DNA from 3 places in the Thalassotalea atypica genome. Region 2 is predicted to be linked to each of the others. Evidence: predicted binding sites of a transcription regulator. Region 2 holds the regulator's gene; each other region holds the start of a gene.
The links. Region 2 encodes MetJ, which represses methionine synthesis genes. Its sites were predicted from a motif close to TAGACGTCTAGACGTCTA; they were not measured.
Positions count from the first base shown of each region.

Region 1 (6,939 bases), 1.1 Mb from region 2:
TTACTGATTGTATCTGGCCAGAGTGGGTGAAAGAGTGTCATGGCGTAGCCCCAATATAGCATGGCACAGTCAGGCTGCTTTTCAATCCACTGGTTGAAGTGTTTTTCTGCCTGCGCATACATCATGTGATGCAATAGGGCGACGCCGGTGTTGATGGCTGATTGTGCTTCATCATTGCATGAGCTGGAAAAGTCGACTCTGCCTAAGTCACCTAGCTCGGTTACAATCATATCTTTTGTATCATGACCATCGTGTGCAAAAGTAAGTTGGCTTGCAAAGAGAGCTGAGATGGCCAACTCGATGATAAACAAGCATTTTAAGTTCATGAAGCCTCCCAAATGCTACTTATTGTGAACAAGTGCATGTTTAAGAGTTAAAACATTTAAGGGAAAATTGTCCTTGAAAATGCAGTTAGAACCCAAAAGCAATACCGATAAGAGTAGTCCAACTATTGATTGCATTCCATTCTTGAGCAATACGAACACATGGTTGTTAAATATAGCGCAATAAAAAAGGCTTCCTTAATGGAAGCCTTTAATCTAAAGGAGTATGTAAGTACACAACACTTACTAATTCATAATCTTACAGACCAGCCGATTTGCGTAGTTCGTCAGCTTTGTCCGTTTTTTCCCAGCTAAAGGCTGTAAAGGTTTCACCGTCGACGGTCATTTCGTATGGCTCACGACCAAAGTGACCGTATGCTGCTGTTTGTTGGTACATCGGGTGTAACAAGTCGAGCATTTTAGTAATGCCGTATGGGCGTAAGTCAAAGTGTTCACGTACCAGTTCAACTAATTTCTTTTCTGAAACTTTGCCGGTACCAAAAGTTTCTACTGTGATTGACGTTGGCTCAGCAACACCAATAGCGTAAGACACTTGAATTTCACAACGTTCTGCAAGTCCAGCTGCTACGATGTTTTTTGCCACATAACGACCTGCGTAGGCTGCACTGCGATCCACTTTCGATGGATCTTTACCTGAGAAAGCACCACCGCCATGACGTGCCATGCCGCCATAGGTATCAACAATGATTTTACGACCAGTTAAGCCACAATCACCTACCGGACCACCAATGACAAAACTGCCGGTTGGGTTGATGAAGTACTTAGTATTTTCAGTCAGTAGCTCTTCTGGCAATACATGCAAGATAATGTTTTTCATGACTGCATCATGTAATTGCTCTTGTGTAATATCAGGGTTGTGCTGTGTGGACAAAACAACGGCATCAATCGCTACTGGCTTATTGTCTTCATAAACAAATGTCACTTGGCTTTTCGCGTCAGGGCGTAACCAAGGCAAAACGCCAGATTTACGTACTTCAGCTTGACGTTCTACTAATAAATGAGAGTAATAAAGCGGTGCAGGCATTAATGTTTCAGTTTCATTGGTTGCATAACCAAACATTAAACCTTGGTCGCCAGCACCTTGCTCTTCAGGTTTAGAGCGATCAACGCCCTGAGCAATTTCTAATGACTGCTGGCCAATTAAATTCATGATGCCACAGGTCTCACCATCGAAACCAACGTCTGATGAGGTGTAGCCAATATCACAAATTACTTTACGAGTAAGGCTTTCCAAATCAACCCATGCTGAAGTCGATATTTCACCAGAAATAATGGCAACACCCGTTTTCACCATAGTTTCACAGGCAACACGAGCGTTTTTATCTTTAGCGATAATCGCGTCTAAGACGGCATCAGAGATTTGATCCGCAATTTTATCCGGATGACCTTCTGATACTGATTCAGATGTAAAAAAATGAGTAGACATAAAACCTCAACAAAATTAACTGGTTGAAAAAGGCATACTTGAGTAATCGTTAACCAAGAGCCAAATTTTTCGCAATTTTAGCTTATATTAACTGTGAAGGAAAGTTTTTTACGCCTAGACGTCTAAATGTCTCTTTTCTTGTTGTGGCAGATCAATAAATAACAAATTCAGACAAAATTTTGCAGAGATAATTGCATTTGGTTTGAGTTAGTTTGAGCAGTGTTCTCTGGCGTGTTTAGATTATCTTCAGTGGTTTTCCAGAGCTGTTGGATAATGTGCTGCTGATTTGCAGACGGCTTGGTGCTGTAAAAACGGATATTGGCGCTAGTATTCACTTTAGCAAGAGTGGATTGTTCAAGGGATGTCGACAAATTATGTTTATTAAGCTGTCTTGTTAACTCCTGTGTAACAGGCAGCGCGGTTTCTAATAAGCTGACTTTATCTCCTAATATCTGCTTAATTTGTTCACTGACGAAAGGGTAGTGGGTACAGCCCAATACAAGTTTATCGATGTTTTTTTCAAGCAGCGGTGATAAGTATCTTTTCAATAAGGTATAGCTCATTAGCGTATTGGCATGGCCTTGCTCAATAACATAAGCCAAATCTGGACAGGGTTGAATGTGAACATTAGCACCGTTACTGTGTTTTTCAACCAAAGATAAGAACCTTTGATTTGTCGCCGTCGCTTGGGTCACTAATAGTCCCACGGATTTGGTTTTACTGTGTTGGGCTGCGGGCTTAATGGCAGGCTCAACGCCGATAATGGGAATCGATAAATTTGCTCTTAGCTGGTCGATGGCGTTAACGGTTGCTGTGTTACAGGCAATGACAATGGCTTTCACGTTCATTTTGACTAGCTGGTCTGCAATGTAATTGACGCGCTCAATAATTTGTTCGGTGTTGAGCTTACCATACGGTGCGAATTTTGAATCCGCCACATAAACAAGGGACTCATGCGGCAATGTTTCATGAATGCACTGTGCAATAGACAAGCCACCAATGCCGGAATCAAAAATACCGATTGGTCGAGTATCTGCGCTGTTCTTAGTATGATTTTCGTACATTTGTGAAAATAGTGAATAAACTCGTTGCCGTTATAGGAGCTTTTGTATTTAATGTAAAGAAAATCATTATCACTTTTCTCCTAAATTTCGAAGGCTATGGACAGTAATATTTCAATTTCAACGCTTAAAAAGTTTCCAACATTAATGTGGATAATACTTTTTGGCGATTTCATCACTCGTGGCAGCTTCTATATGGTGTGGCCATTTCTTGCTGTGATCTTGTATCAAAAGTTTGGCATATCAGCTACTGAAGTTGGTCTTATTCTCTCTGGCGCAGCATTCATTTCTGTGTTTATCGGCTTTTTTGGCGGCGCATTGTCAGATTTATTAGGCCGTAAAAAGGTTATGTTTACTAGTGGTATTTGTTATGTCATTTCGTTTGTCTTACTTGCACAAGCAGATACCGTAACTGGTTACATTGTAGTTATCACGATTTGTTCAATGTCCAAAGCTATTTGGGATCCGCCAACACAGGCCTTAGTCTCTGATATTTTGCCTGATGTAAGCGTCAGAGAGCTTGCATTGCAAATGCGCTATTTTATCGTCAATGTTGGTTGTGCAATAGGCCCGATGTTGGGCGTATATTTTGGTGTTACGGGGCAACAGTCAGGCTTTTTATTAACAGCATTGACGTTTGCCTTATGGCTGGTGTTATTGGTGATAGGAATGAAGCGCCATGGCGACATTGCCGAGCATAAACAAGAATCGAACCATAAAATGTCAGATACGTGGCGAATACTGCTGCAAGACAGGATGTTGCAGTGTTTAATCATCGCAAACATTATTTGCATGTTTGTTTATGCGCAAATGGATACAACACTAATTCAGTACCTTACTCGCGCTGAAATGCCTGATCTAATTAAGTTGATCTCTTCAATCATATTCACAAATGCGTTAGTTATTATTACAAGCCAATTCTTATTATTAAGAATGATGGCTTCATTGACCCTAACGCATCGTATTCAAATTGGTTTGGTGCTACTCGCAATATCTCAACTATGGATGGCGTTCAACCCCATCACTGCGTTTTGGGGCTGGATAGGAGCCGTGGTTGTAATGAGCTTTGCTGAAGCTATTTTGTTCCCAACCATGAATGTGCAAATAGACAGGTTGGCTCCTAAACATCTTAGGGGAGCTTATTTTGGCGCCGCTTCATTTTACTCTATTGGTTACGCCATAGCGCCTTTAGGTGGGGGGATATTGTTAGACTACTTGGGTGGGCCTTGGGTCTTTGCCATAGGTGGCGTACTGATCCTATTAGTGATGTATTTATACAGCGTACTGCACAAGATGCGCCGACCTGATTTTGAGCAACTAAAAACGAGTGAACCCGTTAGTTAAAACGGTAGCTATCTTTTTAGGGGGCAAAATATTGAAGGTAGAGCTTTGAAAGGAGGTTCTGCTTCCAGAATGCCGTAGCCAACACTAGTCCTGAACACCGTGTGTTCAGGGCGGAAATTGTACTAAATCCGTAGGCTTCCCGATACAAGTCGGGCTTGCGCAATAGAAATGGTTTAATTTCCTAAGGTAAAACTTATCGGCTCAGGGACATAGTTAACTTACAAGCATCCCAGAAGACAGAGTGCAATTATAACCAAGAATCGACAAAAATTTTAGTATTTTTTAGCACAAAAAGACTGTTTGAAGTTTCTTTGAACAAATTGCGTTGCTATTGAACAACTTGCGCTTTACACGGGTTATAATTCGGATCTTGAGAGCGCCATTTTGCTTCTTCGGTAAGTTGTTTTAAAGCAGAAAATTCGCCGTGCTCTAGTCCCAACTGAAGCCATAAACGCATCAAATCTTCATCGTGATACATCAATAAAGTTGCTTTGCTTGTTTGCTCATTGAAACTCTCTTGATATTGTGACGAAGATCGCTGTTCACTCGCAGCAGCCGCATCATCATCTTGGAGCTTTAAGTAGTATTCTTTTACTAACGATGAGCCCAAGCTTGACAGAAATAACGAATGACTGTTGTGTTCCATGTTTTCGCCTAATTGAAAACAAGCGTCTAATACTTCAATATTTTGAACTTCAGTTTCTAAACAATACTCAAATGCTTGCCCATAATTAACAGAGTGGGCTGATATATGGCCAATGGCTGATGCGATGTTTCCTGCATAACTCTTGGAAGTCATTGGGCTAACTGTTTGATCAAATAGCGCAATAGATTCGTAAAAATACTCTGAAAAGAATGACTTTTTCGCTGCAACTGTTAGTGATTCAAAAGCACCTTGTAGATCATTGTGAGTGAATTTATGAGCCGCAATACTCAGCCATATCATGCCGTTTTCTTGATCAACGGCGTTAGCTTTATCAAAAAGTTGCTGATTACAAATATTGTTATTATTAGATGAGTGACAAGCGCTTAATAGCTTGAGGTATGCGATTTTATTTGAAGGGTATTTTTGGTGAAATTCATTTAGTTCATTGAGCTTTTCTTTAGTGCTAATCCCAATATCAAAGAGTATGCCAGCAAGTTGCTCATGATCAATGTTTGAGTGTTTTAGGGCCTGAATTATTACGTCATGCTGTTGCTCGTCTTCGCTTAGTAATCGCTCCTGCTGATCAAGCGTCATCTCTTGGCTGTCAAAACCAGGGGTTGGACAAGTGATTATTTCAGCCAATTGGTCGGTAAGAGTTGTGTCGATGGTGCGATTAAAGAGAGTGGCTTCTAATTGTTCTTCTGTTGCCGTCAGTGGCTTTTCTTGCCGTAAGCTAGCTTGATTGGAATTATTTTCATTTAAACCGGTGTTAACTGCGATTTTTTCGGATTGTATAAATTGCCGGCTAAGTATCACTATGACAAGAAAAGCGAACACACAAAAAAGCGTTAGCTTTCTCATGTCTTTTTCCTGTTAAGCGCTTTTAGATTGCTGTGAAAGTAAGGCGTGTTCGATAGTGGATTGTAATAACTCTATTTTGTTTTGCGTTTCGACACGATCTTTTTCTTGTGCTTTTTGCGTTTTTAACAAATCGTTCGCAAGGTTCAACGCCGTCATTAGCATTGCTTGTTCAGGTGTAGCAACACTGTTCGATTTATTGGCCAGCTCAATCCGTTGAGTCAACTCATTTGCAGCAGCGATAAGCGCGCTTTCTTCCCCTTTAGGGCAGGCGACTCTGAGTTTTCGTCCAGCTACGTTTATTTCTACTTGATGACGCATCGCTGTGGCGAAGTCCTTGTTAAATTCATTAATATCAGGATGCACTATAACCATACGCCATAAGCTATGCAAGCCAAACTAACGCGTAATGGTTTTTCTGGAATCAAAAAGGGGGCAATGTTAGGATATATCCTTATATTATAACGACATTAGTGAATGAATATGTCTGACGAAAGTTTACTCGATTTTGCCGCCGTACAAGCGGTCTTAACCGCTGAAAATGTTAAAGCGCATGGTGCAGAATTACACGGTGTTTTAACGGGATTGATCAGTGCCGGTTATGCCTTTGAAAGTACCGATTACTTAACCATGATTAACGATTTGTTTAATAACGGTGAAGGGTTACCTGTAGCAGTTAAAAGTATAGTGAAACAACTTTATAGTGAAATTTGGCAAACATTACTAGATGACTCATACGGTTTTAGGTTGATGCTTGCTGACGATGATGATTCTATGGCCGAACGTGCCAACGCTATTGGTGCTTGGGTGCAAGGCTTTAATTTAGGTTTCGGTCTACAGCAAAAAGATACCGCAATTGCTTCTGAAGATGTCAAAGAAGTGATCAGTGATTTTGCTGAAATCGCCAACCTTTCAGATGACATTGATGAAGACGAAGCGACAGAGCAAGCTTATTATGAAATAGCTGAATACGTTAAAGTATCTGTACTATTATGCTTTTCTGAGCTAGGCACCCCTCTTGAAACTAAGCAAGAAGAAACTTTACATTAATGATTAAACATACTCTATTGCCTGCGAGCGAATTTGTATCGCGCCGTGATAAATTTGCTGCACAAATGGAACCGAACAGTGTTGCTTTTATCAGTGCCAACAAAGAAGTGACGCGGAGCAACGACACAGAATATTCTTTTTGCCAAGACAAAAACTTCTATTATCTAACCGGTTTTAATGAGCCCGACGCTTTGCTATTGCTGATTAAAA
Region 1 covers NZ_AP027364.1:2,909,804-2,916,742, reverse strand. The annotation lists gene QUE03_RS13410 (tetratricopeptide repeat protein) at 1-326, opposite strand, end outside; gene metK (methionine adenosyltransferase) at 583-1,770, opposite strand; gene murI (glutamate racemase) at 1,938-2,834, opposite strand; gene QUE03_RS13395 (MDR family MFS transporter) at 2,931-4,175, shown strand; RNA gene ssrS (6S RNA) at 4,233-4,414, opposite strand; gene QUE03_RS13385 (hypothetical protein) at 4,504-5,682, opposite strand; gene QUE03_RS13380 (cell division protein ZapA) at 5,695-6,054, opposite strand; gene QUE03_RS13375 (UPF0149 family protein) at 6,163-6,729, shown strand; gene pepP (Xaa-Pro aminopeptidase) at 6,729-6,939, shown strand, end outside.
Region 1: the regulator MetJ is predicted to act here: its motif matches at 1,878-1,895, upstream of metK (methionine adenosyltransferase).

Region 2 (6,939 bases):
CGTGGTCTACGCGTAGGTGACTTATTCTGTGCTGAATCTTTTGCGGCTAAGTTAAAAGAAATTATGGAATACCATAACTTTGTTCTAACAACTTACTACAAAGTTGAACCGGTAAATTATGAAGAAGTACTGGCTGATGCATTAACAATGGCTGAAGTTATCAAACCTATGGTTGCAGATATTGCTGAAATGCTTGACCAAGCCCGCAAAGACGGCGAGTCAATCATGTTTGAAGGCGCACAAGGTACGTTGCTTGACATCGACCATGGTACATATCCATACGTGACTTCATCAAATACAACAGTAGGTGGTGTTGCTACGGGTTGTGGTTTTGGCCCTCGTTACTTAGATTATGTATTGGGTATTACTAAAGCTTATACAACTCGTGTTGGTTCAGGTCCTTTCCCGACAGAATTAGACGATGAAATTGGTCATCACTTAGGTACTGTTGGTCATGAATTTGGCGCAACAACTGGCCGTGAACGCCGATGTGGTTGGTTTGATGCCGTTGCAATGCACCGCGCCGTTCAAGTAAATAGTATTAGCGGGTTTTGTTTAACCAAGCTTGACGTTTTAGATGGTTTATCTGAACTTAAAATCTGTACTGGTTACAAAACTAAGTCGGGCGATGTAGTTACTGTACCACCTACAGCCGCTGAAGGTTATGAAGAAATCACACCGGTATATGAATCTATGCCAGGTTGGTCAGAATCAACGGTTGGTGCCACTTCAGTTGATGCATTACCTGCAAATGCTGTTGCTTATATCAAGCGTATTGAAGAAGTTACCGGTGTACCGGTAGATATCATCTCTACAGGTCCAGATCGTATCGAAACGATGATTTTAGTTAATCCGTTCGATGAATAAATGATAATTTCTTAATTTTAAAAACCAGCTATCTAGCTGGTTTTTTTATGTGTAAAACAAAGGTATAACCATTTACTTTGTCTCTTTTAGCGTATTTTAGAAGACTAAACATGCTGTTTTGAATGGTCTAACCTCTTGTGTATTATAGCGTTCAGCGATTTTTTATATGAAAATGAGCTTGTATCTTCGATCCTTTATCAAATACCATATAAAGAGCAAAAATAATAATTATAACGCTAAGTCGGTTTACAAACTAAACCACATACAAGAAGCTACAGTAACGTGTTTAATATTAGGAACGCACCATGACAGATTTTCGACAACAAGCACTTGATTATCATGCTCTACCTAGGCCAGGTAAAATCAGTGTTGAATTAACTACTCCAGCAGAGACAAGTTTAGATCTTGCTCTTGCTTATAGCCCTGGAGTTGCAGAGCCAGTACGTGAGATTGCTGATAACCCAGATGATGTTTACAAATATACGGCGAAAGGAAATACCGTTGCTGTAATTTCTAATGGTACTGCCATCCTTGGGTTAGGAAACCTTGGCCCGATGGCGTCTAAGCCAGTTATGGAAGGTAAGGCATTGTTGTTTAAACGCTTTGCTGGAATTGATTCTTTCGATATTGAAGTAAAACATAAATCTGTTGAGGACTTTGTAACAACGGTAGCTAATATTGCAGACAGCTTCGGTGGCATAAATTTAGAAGACATCAAAGCACCAGAGTGTTTTGAAATAGAGCGCGCATTAATCGAGCGTTGTAAAGTACCTGTATTTCATGACGACCAACATGGTACGGCCATTGTTACCGCGGCGGGTATGTTAAATGCACTCGAGATCCAAGGTAAGTCTATTAAGCAAGCTAACATCGTTTGTTTGGGCGCTGGAGCAGCGGCCGTGGCTTGTATGGAACTGTTAATTAAATGCGGTGCACAGCGTGAAAAAATCTATATGCTTGACCGAAAAGGAGTGATCCACACTCGTCGCGATGATTTGAATGAATACAAAAAACTATTTGCCAACAACACCGATAAAAGAACCCTAGATGATGTCATCGAAGGCGCTGATGTCTTCGTAGGTGTTTCAGGTCCAAATTTGCTATCACCTGAGCAACTTAAATTAATGGCAGATAAACCTGTGGTTTTTGCTTGTTCAAATCCTGATCCAGAAATTAAACCTGAGCTAGCGACAGCTGCACGTGATGATCTTATTATGGCAACCGGCCGTTCTGACTACCCTAACCAAGTAAATAACGTCTTGTGTTTCCCATTTATTTTCCGTGGTGCACTTGATGTTAGAGCAAGAGCAATTAATGACGAAATGAAAATTGCCGCTGTACATGCCATTCGAGAACTTGCTAAAGAGCCAGTGCCAGAGGAAGTACTAAAAGCCAGCGGTAGTGACGCACTCACTTTTGGTAGTAGTTACATCATTCCAAAACCAATGGATTCTCGCTTATGTTCTCGTGTTGCCAAAGCGGTAGCACAAGCTGCGATTGAGTCAGGGGTTGCAGCACTTGATATGCCTGAAAACTACATGGCGGAATAACAGGTAAGTTTATAGCCTAATCTAGAAATAACAAAGGCGCCTAATAGCGCCTTTGTTGTCTTTATCTAATTATATGAATTTGTAAAGCAAACTACTCTTCAACTTCATCTTCATACTGACTGAAATCTGTCACCCCTTGTGCTTCCAATAATTGGCGAACACTGTGTGGTAACTTCTCATTATTGTCTTTTGCCAAATCTTCGTCATTGGGCAGCGGCTGTCCGGTGAACGCATGTAAAAATGCTTCACATAATAATTCACTGTTTGTTGCGTGACGTAAATTGTTTACTTGGCGACGAGTTCTCTCATCAGTAAGTACTTTTAAAACACGTAACGGAATGGAAACGGTAATTTTTTTTACTTGTTCGCTTTTTTTTCCGTGCTCGGCGTATGGGTTAATATATTCGCCATTCCATTCAGCCATTTAAATACCTCTGCAGTTTTATTCTTTAAGCCAATGCAAATTGTACTTGTTGACGCGACTGAGTCAACCTTGATGTGTAGAAGTTTAGATGTCTAAAACTTCTTGACCCTTCAAAAGAAAACGTATAGATTTATAGACGTCCAAACATCTAAACGTAAAAGTGAATATTTATGAGTGCCAAAAACATCGCCACAACAGCCGTCAGGGCTGGTATTAATACCGATCAGCATCATGGTGCTGTTGTCGCACCAATTCATTTATCTAGTACATATTCACTTAAAGGCTTTAATGATAAACGCCAGTTTGATTATTCGCGCACGGGCAATCCAACGCGCGCTACTTTCGGCCAAGCAATTGCGGATCTAGAAGGTGGGGCTGTGGGCATTGTCACCAGTACCGGTATGTCAGCGGTTCATTTGTTATGCCAATTATTGTCGGTAGGAGAAAAAGTTGTTATACCTCATGATTGCTACGGTGGCAGTTATCGCTTATTTACTCATTTGGCCAAGCGAGGACAATTTGAAGTCATAGTTGTTGACCAATCTGACGCCGAGCAATTGTCGAAAGCACTGGCTGAACAACCTAAATTAGTTCTTATTGAAACGCCAAGTAACCCATTATTACGATTAGTTGATATTCGCGCAATAGCACAACAAGCCCATGCAGTTGGTGCCATTGTTGCAGTGGATAATACGTTCTTGTCTCCCGTACTTCAGCAACCAATTGCACTTGGGGCTGATATTGTTTTTCATTCAACAACCAAATACATCAACGGTCATAGTGATGTTGTAGGTGGCGTACTCGTAGCGAAAGAAAAAGAACTTGGCGAAGAGCTGGCTTGGTGGGCAAATTGCATTGGTATAACTGGTTCAGCGTTTGATAGCTTTTTAGCACTACGTGGACTAAAAACTCTCCCGCTAAGGATGAAACAGCATCAGGAAAATGCGCAATCAGTTGCAGAATTTTTAGCAACACACCCAGCGATAAAGCAAGTGTATTTTCCTGGACTAGCCAATCATCCTAACCATGAGTTGGCTCAACAGCAGCAGCAAGGCTTTGGTGCAATGCTCAGTTTTGAAGTTAAGGGTGGCGTAGAAGCAGTTAAAGCACTTTTTGCTAACCTTGAGCTATTCACACTTGCACAATCACTTGGAGGCGTTGAGAGCTTAATAAGCCACCCATCAACCATGACTCATGCAGGAATGGAAATTGAAGCACAACTCGAAGCCGGTATTACACAGTCTTTAGTGCGAGTTTCGGTGGGGTTAGAAGATATCAACGACATCCTAACAGACTTAAATAATGGCCTTAACGCCAGCCAACACGGTCAGAAAGTGACATCGTTGCAAAATGATTACGCAAAGAAAACGCCGCAGTTTCGTGTTAGCTCATCGCAAGCGGCAGTATGGTAATTAATATGTCAATTCAAAGCGATATAGCTCAGATTGAAGAGCAAGAACAAGAGCAAGTTTGGTCTGCAATGCACAATAAATTATGCAAGCAAGCGGTTCAGGTACACAAATTTGGCGGTAGCAGTTTAGCGTCGGTTGAGTGCATCAATCGAGCAGTAGACATTATTCAAGTTAATTGTAAGCTTGACGATGTCGTGGTGGTCTCAGCAAACGGCGATACCACCGATGAATTGTTGCACATTTATGAATTAGCCGTTGTTCAGAGCGATAAACTGCATCACGAAATCTCACAAGTTAAAGATCGCCAAACTAAGTTGATCTCATCGTTATTAAAAACGGTACATGCACACTCTTTAATTGCGTTATTAGAGCATGACATTGCTCTGCTAGTGAAATGGCTTCAAGTAGATATTAATGCACACTATAGCGAATTATTGGCCTTAGGAGAGTTATGGTCTGCAAGATTATTGTCTGCAATTCTAAATGAACGTGTTTGCCCGAGTAATGCCATTGATGCGAGAGACTTTCTTGTCATCAATAATGAAGAACAATGCGCGGTTGACTATGACTTAAGTCAAAGACAATTAGCGTTGCTGCGTGAGCCGTCAAAATTGGCGGTTATTACAGGCTTTGTCGCGCGTAATGAGCAGGGACTGCCTTGTACTTTAGGCCGAAATGGCAGCGATTACTCTGCAACCATTCTTGCAGCATTGACTGCCGCACAAAATGTCACGTTGTGGACAGATGTAGACGGTATTTATAGTGCGGATCCACGTGTTGTGCCCAATGCTCGAAAATTACACCGAGTGCCACGCGGTGTGGCGAAAGAATTGGGGCGCTTAGGCAATCCAGTGCTTCATGCAAAAACTTTACAACCGTTAAACGATTGTGGCAGTCATTTGCATGTTGCTAGTAGTTTTGATGCCAATACGGCTGGTACAGAGATAGGAGATTTTGGTCAGATAGCAAAACAAGAGCTCTCTGTGACTCATCTTAATGATCTGCTTCTTGCACAATCAGTAAGCTTTTTAGGCGACGTCGGAAAACAAGCGGCGAAGGAGTTCTCGGCTATTGGGGTTGACGTTGCAAAAGGACAAATTGTTATTCAACAGTCACAGCAACTAGCGGTAAGCCAATGGCTTGCTAGTCATGATACCGAGGTAAGATTTACCCCCGTAGCCATTATTGCTGTTGTTGGTCACAATGTTGCCCAGCGTGGCAATGTTAAAGTGAGATTCAAACGTTCATTGAGGGCTCAGCAATTAATCGCAATCTTAACCAGTGAGCGTCAGCACAGCTTCATTGCTGTTATCCCACAGCCTTGCACCACAGAGCTATTGAATAATGTTCATCATGATGTGACAAAAGACGCTCGTCATATTGGTTTGGTGATCGCAGGAGCGGGTAATATTGGTCAACGTTTTATCGAACTTTTACCTTCGCAAGTGGCCAAAGTACCTGCTTTAGAAAACCTACACTTAGTTGGTATTGCCTCATCGAAAAGAATCTTGCTCAATACTGATGGATTGGATGTCGAAAGTTCATTCGAACAGTTTGAACAACACAGCAAAAGTTATCAACAGGATGACTTACTCAACTGGTTAACCCATCATCCATATGATGAATTGGTCGTTGTTGATATTACGCCAAGTAAAGCGTTTAGCGAGTTATATCAACCATTTTTTGAGCGTGGAATTCACGTTATTGGCGCCAATAAGTGGGCGGCTTCCTCTAGTACAGCTAACTACAACAAGCTACTACAAAGCGCAAAAGAACATGACAGCTTATGGCTAGGAAATACCACCGTAGGTGCAGGTTTACCGATTAATTTTGCCATTGATGACTTGATCGCTAGTGGCGATGAGATTGAAGAGATTTCAGGTATATTTTCAGGCACTTTGTCTTGGTTATTCGAAAATTACGATGGACAGCAGCCTTTCGATGTTTTACTAAAACAAGCATTAGCCGACGGTATCACTGAGCCTGATCCACGGGATGATCTCTCGGGTTTAGATGTCCAACGTAAACTACTCATTTTGGCTAGACTGGCTGGCTTTGAACTGGCGTTAGAAGACATTGACTGTCAAAACCTCGTGCCAGCATCACTGCAAGCATTGTCTGTTGAACAATTTTTAGATAATGCGGAACAGCTTAATGATTATTTTGAGAAACAATTAGCACAGGCTGTACAACAAAAGAGTTGCATTCGTTATGTTGCACGTTTTTCAAATACTAAAGCAGGCGTTAAAGCAAAAGTGAGTTTAGAAACGTTACCTCAAACGGATGCGTTTGCTTCACTTACGCCATGCGACAACATTTTTAAAATAGTGTCGTCTTGGTATCAAGACAATCCATTGATCATCAGAGGACCAGGTGCGGGTCGTGATGTTACCGCTGGTGGATTACATTCTGACTTGGTCAATGTTTGTAATCAACTTGCCAAAAAAGCACATCAAGTCAAATTAAAGGGGATAAATGAATGAGTTACAGTCACGCAAGACAAGTAGAGTCACTGAATCAAAGTTTAAGTGAAGTTTCGAAAGACATTAAAGTCTCATTTGAATTCTTTCCGCCAAATTCTCCGGCAATGGAAACCACATTGTGGAATTCAGTTGAACGTCTTGCGCCATTGAACCCAAGCTTTGTTTCTGTGACTTATGGTGCAGGTAGTGGTACTCGTGATCGC
Region 2 covers NZ_AP027364.1:4,054,327-4,061,265, reverse strand. The annotation lists gene QUE03_RS18240 (adenylosuccinate synthase) at 1-867, shown strand, start outside; gene QUE03_RS18235 (malic enzyme-like NAD(P)-binding protein) at 1,173-2,417, shown strand; gene metJ (met regulon transcriptional regulator MetJ) at 2,509-2,841, opposite strand; gene metB (cystathionine gamma-synthase) at 3,012-4,253, shown strand; gene metL (bifunctional aspartate kinase/homoserine dehydrogenase II) at 4,259-6,736, shown strand; gene metF (methylenetetrahydrofolate reductase) at 6,733-6,939, shown strand, end outside.

Region 3 (6,939 bases), 540 kb from region 2:
CTGGCAAAAGTATTTTCACATTTGGGGCAGGTACAAGGTGTGGTTGTATAATCACGAGTGATCCGTGCTTTAAAACACTTAACTAGAGAGCCTTTACCGCCTTTACGGTATTTAAACAACTGTTGCTGACACATGCTGCAATAGATACTGACCGATTTATCCGGCAGTTTTTTATTGGGTTTAGCCATAAAAATTTTGAGGGATACAATATTCTTTATCTTCAATATTAATTGCTTTGAGAGCGAAAAAGAAGCGCGCAGTATAAAAACATACTTGAGCACTTCTGATGATGATACCAATCCAACTAATAGAGAAAATAAAGACTATTCAGGATCGTAGTCTAGGTTTGCCGCCAACCATTTCTCAGCTTCCTCGACACTAAAGCCTTTGCGGTTTGCATAATCTTCTACTTGATCTTTTTTAAGCTTAGCGACAGCAAAGTACTTACTGTCAGGGTGAGCAAAATACCAACCACTGACCGCAGCACCTGGCCACATAGCAAAGCTTGAAGTTAACTCCATGCCAATATTATTTTCTACGTCGAGTAGCTCCCAAAGCAGGCCTTTTTCGGTATGTTCAGGGCAGGCTGGGTAGCCCGGTGCAGGGCGTATCCCTTGGTAGCTTTCCCTTATGAGTGCTTCATTATCAAAAGTTTCATCTGGCGCATAGCCCCAATGCTCTTTACGTACTTGTTCATGTAAATATTCGGCACTTGCCTCTGCTAACCTATCAGCAACTGCTTTTAATAGAATACTATTGTAGGCGTCATGTTCAGCATCAAATGCTTTAACTAATGCTTCTGCGCCAAAACCCGCTGACACTGCAAATGCGCCAATATAGTCGTTCACGCCACTACCACTGTCAGCCACATAATCAGACAAACAGCGATTGTATTGCCCTTCTTTTTTTTCTGTTTGTTGACGTAGGCCGTGCAATTTCATCCGCGAGATTTGACGAGTGTCATCGGTAAATAAAGTCAAATCATCACCGTCTCGTACTGCTGGGAATAATCCAATAACAGCATTGGCTTTGAGTTTTTTGTTATTAATAACATCGTCTAGCATCGCATTAGCATCGTTGAAGAGTTTTGTCGCTTCTTGACCAATCAACTCATGCTGTAAAATGCTGGGGTATTTGCCCGATAGCTGCCAGGTCATAAAAAATGGCGTCCAATCTATGTAATTTCGTACGACATTTAAATCTAAATCTTCAAGTACAGTGACGCCAAGTTTTTTAGGTGTTACCGGCGTGTAATGTTCAAAACTCAAAGGCGTAGCATTAGCTCGCGCCTGTTCAAGTGAGACTAAAGCCGTTCTAGGGCCTTTATTTAAGTGGCGCTGACGGACACGCTCGTATTCATCTTGTTGACGTTCTATAAAAGCTGGACGTAGCTCATCAGAAAGTAATGTACTGACTACTGAAACACTGCGAGAGGCATTGGGTACATACACTACCGGATGCTCATATTTGGGTTCTATTTTCACTGCCGTATGGGCTTTTGATGTTGTTGCGCCGCCAATAAGTAAAGGCAAGTTGAAGTCTAATCGCTTCATTTCTTTTGCTACATGTACCATCTCATCGAGCGACGGCGTAATCAGTCCAGATAAGCCAATAACATCTACGTTTTCTGCTTTGGCTACGCGCAAAATTTCTTCACAAGAAACCATGACCCCTAAATCAATAATTTCATAGTTATTACATTGCAGCACAACACCAACGATATTTTTACCAATGTCATGTACATCACCTTTTACGGTGGCTAACAGCACCTTACCGTTAGTACTTATTTCTGTTTTTTCCAGTTCAATGAAAGGCTGTAAATGTGCTACTGCTTGCTTCATCACTCGCGCCGACTTAACCACTTGTGGCAAGAACATTTCACCCGCGCCAAACAAGTCACCAACGACATTCATGCCGTCCATAAGAGAACCTTCAATTACATCAAGCGGTCTCTTTGCTTCTAATCTTGCGGCTTCTGTATCTTCCACAATAAATTCATTAATACCTTTAACAAGGGCATGTTGAAGTCGTTTACTAACCGGTAACTCCCGCCACGCCAAATCCGCCTTGTTATTTTGTACTGCGCCATCACCGCGATATTCTTCCGCAATTTCAAGTAAGCGTTCTGTAGCTCCATCATCACTGTTTTGAATAACATCTTCTACCGCATTGCGCAGCTTCTCAGGGATCTCAGAATAAATCGCCAATTGACCTGCATTAACTATACCCATATCCATACCATTTTTAATACAGTGATATAGAAATACAGCATGGATTGCTTCACGCACAACATTATTACCGCGAAATGAAAATGACACATTAGAAACACCACCGGAAATCATCGCATGAGGTAAATGCTTTTTGATATCAGCAGTGGCTTCAATAAAATCTACCGCATAATTGTTGTGTTCGTCGATTCCAGTAGCAACGGCAAAAATGTTCGGGTCAAAGATAATATCTTCAGCAGGGAATCCCACTTCGTCAACCAAAATATGATAAGCACGCTGACAAATTTCAAATTTTCGAGCTCGTGTATCTGCTTGACCTTCTTCATCAAACGCCATCACAATCACGGCCGCACCATAGCGTCTGAGCAATTCTGCCTGATACCTAAAGTTTTCTTCGCCTTCTTTTAAACTGATCGAGTTAACAACCCCTTTGCCTTGAATGCACTTTAATCCAGCTTCAAGAATGTCCCATTTAGACGAATCAATCATGACTGGAACTTTGGCGATATCAGGCTCGCCCGCAATCAGGTTTAAAAAACGGATCATGGCATTTTTAGAATCCAACATGCCTTCATCCATGTTGATATCAATAATTTGCGCGCCGTTTTCGACTTGCTGAAGCGCAACTGAGATCGCTTCGTCGTAATTTTCTTCTTTTATTAACCGCTTAAATTTTGCAGAGCCTGTGACATTAGTACGTTCACCCACATTTACAAAAAGTGTGTCTGATTTAATCGTTAGTGGCTCAAGGCCTGACAAACGACAAGCAATTTCACGTGCTTCAATCTTACGAGGCTTAATGTTCGCAACAGTATCAGCCATGCCTTTAATATGCGCAGGAGTTGTACCACAGCAACCACCAATAATATTTAGAAAACCTGAACCAGCCCATTCTTCAATATGAGCGTTCATGTCCTCGACGGTAAAATCATACTCACCGAAGGCATTCGGTAAACCCGCATTTGGGTGCGCCGTTACCGCAAAATCAGAAATTCGGCTCAGCTCTTCAACATATTGACGCAACTCAACTGGACCTAATGCACAATTTAATCCCATAGAGATTGGTTTTGCATGGCGAAGCGCGTTGTAAAATGCCTCGGTTGTTTGTCCAGATAGTGTTCGCCCTGACGCATCAGTGATCGTGCCAGAAATCATCACTGGTAAGCGAAGCTGCAAATCATCAAAAACCGTTTCAACAGCAAAGATTGCCGCCTTAGCGTTTAAGGTGTCAAAAATAGTTTCGATCAAAATGATATCTGAGCCACCTTCAATCAGCGCCTTGGTAGACTCAATGTAGGCATCTTTTAACTCGTCAAAACTGACATTACGAAAAGCAGGATCATTAACATCTGGAGAAATAGAACATGTACGGTTAGTTGGCCCTAACACACCAGCAACAAACCTTGGCTGTTTAGGATTTCTGGCATTAAACTCATCTGCGACTTCACGGGCAAGTTGAGCCGCCACAAAATTGATCTCAGCACTGATTGACTCCATGTCATAATCCGCCATGGCAATAGTGGTGGCGTTGAACGTGTTTGTTTCGAGTATGTCTGCACCTGCTTCAAGGTACTCGCGATGGATGGTTTTGATCACATCAGGTTGTGTTAATACCAATAAATCATTATTGCCTTTAACGTCGCAATGCCAATTGGAAAAGCGTGCGCCACGATAATCTTGCTCTTCAAACTTATATGCTTGAATCATGGTCCCCATCGCACCGTCTAACACTAGAATGCGTTTGGCTAATTGTTGTTCTAACAATTGAAAAGAGGCTAACTGCTGCACTTTATTCTCCTGTTATTGATGTCTGAATATGTTCAGCATCAAGTTGGTATGGGGTTATTTGATAAACGTAGTAGTTGATCCAGTTGTTGAATAATAAACTACCATGACTGCGCCATTTACTGTTTGGTTTGTTCGTCGTGTGTTCGTTCGGATCATCATTATTATAGTAATTAAGTGGAATATCTGGGTGAATACCGGCTGCGACATCACGACGATATTCTTCATCTAGTGTCGTCGGATCGTATTCAGGATGGCCGGTGACAAAGACTTGCCGTTTATCGTCACTTGCGACCAAATAGACCCCTGCTTGTGCTGATTCACCTAAAATATTAAGTTGGTCTATAGATTGGTAATCTGAAGTACTTACTTCAGCATATCTTGAATGCGGTACCCAGAACTCATCATCAAAACCTCGGGTTAGTTTTTCATTTGGAAACTTAGTTTGATGTGTATAAACACCTGATAGCTTTCGCTCACGTAACTGTCTATTTAAGCCATAGTGATGAAATAATGCCGCATGAGCCGCCCAGCATAAATACATAGTCGAGACGACATTACTTTGGGCCCAATTAAAGACTTCTTGAATTTTATTCCAATAGGTTACGTCTTCATAATTTTTGAGCCCCAAAGGCGCCCCCGTTACGATCATGCCGTCGTATTGCTGACTTTTAACATCATCAAATAACCGATAAAAAGAATTTAAATGCGCGTTCGGCGTATTTTTTGAGGGGTTGGCATGAATACGAAGCAAGTCAATATTGATTTGCAACGGCGTATTCGACAACATTCTTAAGATTTGTACTTCGGTTTCTATTTTGTTTGGCATCAAATTTAAGATCGCAACCTTCATTGGACGAATATCTTGATTGGCTGCGCGATGCTCCGACATCACAAAGATATTTTCATTGCCTAAAATAGACAATGCTGGCAACTGATCCGGAATTTTAATCGGCATAATAAAACTCAAAGACAAACTGGTACATGGTTAGAAGGTTAAATGTGCCTTGGATTTCTAGATATGTCAACTTCTAAACGTATAGACGTCCAAACATTTTTTCAAGTTGTGTGAACTTATAACTAGGAAAGCCTGTCCCATTTCTAAATAAAGCGATGAAAACAATAGAATATAAATGGATTGAATAATCCAGTAGTCGTTTAAAAAGCAAATATAAATATTTGAAAAGAATACTAGTGCTCCGTGCTAGTATTCTTTTTTGAAGTTATTTAATTCAGCCGGTAGCTAAATTATTGAACTCCGCGATAGTTACAGGAAGTTCGATTGACTGTCGATTACGATAAATAGTAAAAGTCAGAGTGGTGCCGGGTATAGTTTCAGCAATAATATCGAGTGCTTGAACTATGCTGTTAATTTGAATGTCGCCAATTTGAACGATAACATCGCCTTTTTTCAAGCCAGCTTTCTGTGCAGGTCCATTGTCTGCCACATTATCAATAGTAATGCCCGTTGCATTCATCGAACCTTGTCCAGAAGTAATTCCTAACCACCCGCGAGTCACACGGCCATGCTCAATGATTTTTTGCATGATTTTATAAGCAAGCTGATAAGGCACCGCGAAAAAGATCCCTTGGATATTCAGCTGAGGTGACGATTGCGTAAATTTTCGAGAATTAATGCCGACCAATTCGCCATTAGTATTAACCAGTGCTCCACCAGAATTACCTTGATTGATGGCAGCATCCATTTGTAAGAACTCTAGATAATTAGTAGAACTTAAGCCATTTCGTCCGGTCGCACTGATAATGCCTTGAGTGACTGTTTGACCTAGGTTAAGCGGATTACCAATGGCGAGCACTACGTCACCAGCAACAGACGCTAACTGCCTTTTTTGTGGAATAACCGGCAAATTAAGGGCGTTGACTTTTAGTACGGCTAAATCGGTATACACATCATAACCAATCAGCTCAGCAGCAAATAATTGACCATTTTGAAGTAATACCTTTATCAGATCGGCATTTTGAACCACATGAAAATTAGTTAAAATATAGCCATCTTCCGACATGATCACGCCAGAGCCTAATCGGGTACTTTGACGAGGTTTTCCACCATAGCGAGAGCTTTTTTCAATATCACTTGAATAAATATTAACAACAGCTGGCCCAGCAGCTTGTACCGCTGTCGCATAAGATAGAGGAGCGTCTGCCTCCTTAGAGCCAACTAATAAGCTATTATTGGCCAGTTGATTGCGAAGTTCAGGCACTGTCAGAATTAAAATAACAGCAACAAGTACACCGTAACTAGCCGATCGGATCACATATTTAATAAAAGCGAGCAATTTCAATTATTCTATAAAACTTAAGTTAGATGAGCTTAAGCGTATCACATATTGAGCTTTTCATAAGAGAATTAAATACAAGTTACTGAATAATCACTTCTTGTCCATCACGTAATCGTTCTGCGCCACGCGTTGCAACTCTATCGCCATCAGCCAAATCACCGGTAATTGAAACTCGTTCAGACGTACCCTGCCCTACTTTAACTAATAAGCGATTAACCTTGTTATCATCATTTACTTTAACCACGTAAGTGCCGTCTTTACGTAAAATTAAAGCATCTCGGTGCACGGTTAATGTTGGTTTTGCGCTTTGCACAGGTACTGTCACTTTAACCAACTGCCCCGATGCCCACATTTCGTTTAAATGGCTCGGAATTTCAATACGTACTTCAAATGTTTGAGAGCGAGGGTCTGCACTCGGAATAACCGCAGTAATTTTAGCGGACAGTGTTTGCTGCTCTGTCATCAACGATAAATTGTGACCGCGACGGACATTAGCCAAGTACTTAATAGGAATGTATACGCGAGCTTCTAAATGCTCTGTATCTAAAAACTTACCCAACACATCGCTACGGTTGATTTCCGTACCAGCTAAGACCATACGCTCTGTTACCACACCGTCATAAGGC
Region 3 covers NZ_AP027364.1:3,519,127-3,526,065, forward strand. The annotation lists gene QUE03_RS16075 (hypothetical protein) at 1-188, opposite strand, end outside; gene metH (methionine synthase) at 324-4,016, opposite strand; gene metA (homoserine O-acetyltransferase MetA) at 4,018-4,971, opposite strand; gene QUE03_RS16090 (trypsin-like peptidase domain-containing protein) at 5,246-6,289, opposite strand; gene QUE03_RS16095 (efflux RND transporter periplasmic adaptor subunit) at 6,393-6,939, opposite strand, start outside.
Region 3: the regulator MetJ is predicted to act here: its motif matches at 5,046-5,063, upstream of metA (homoserine O-acetyltransferase MetA).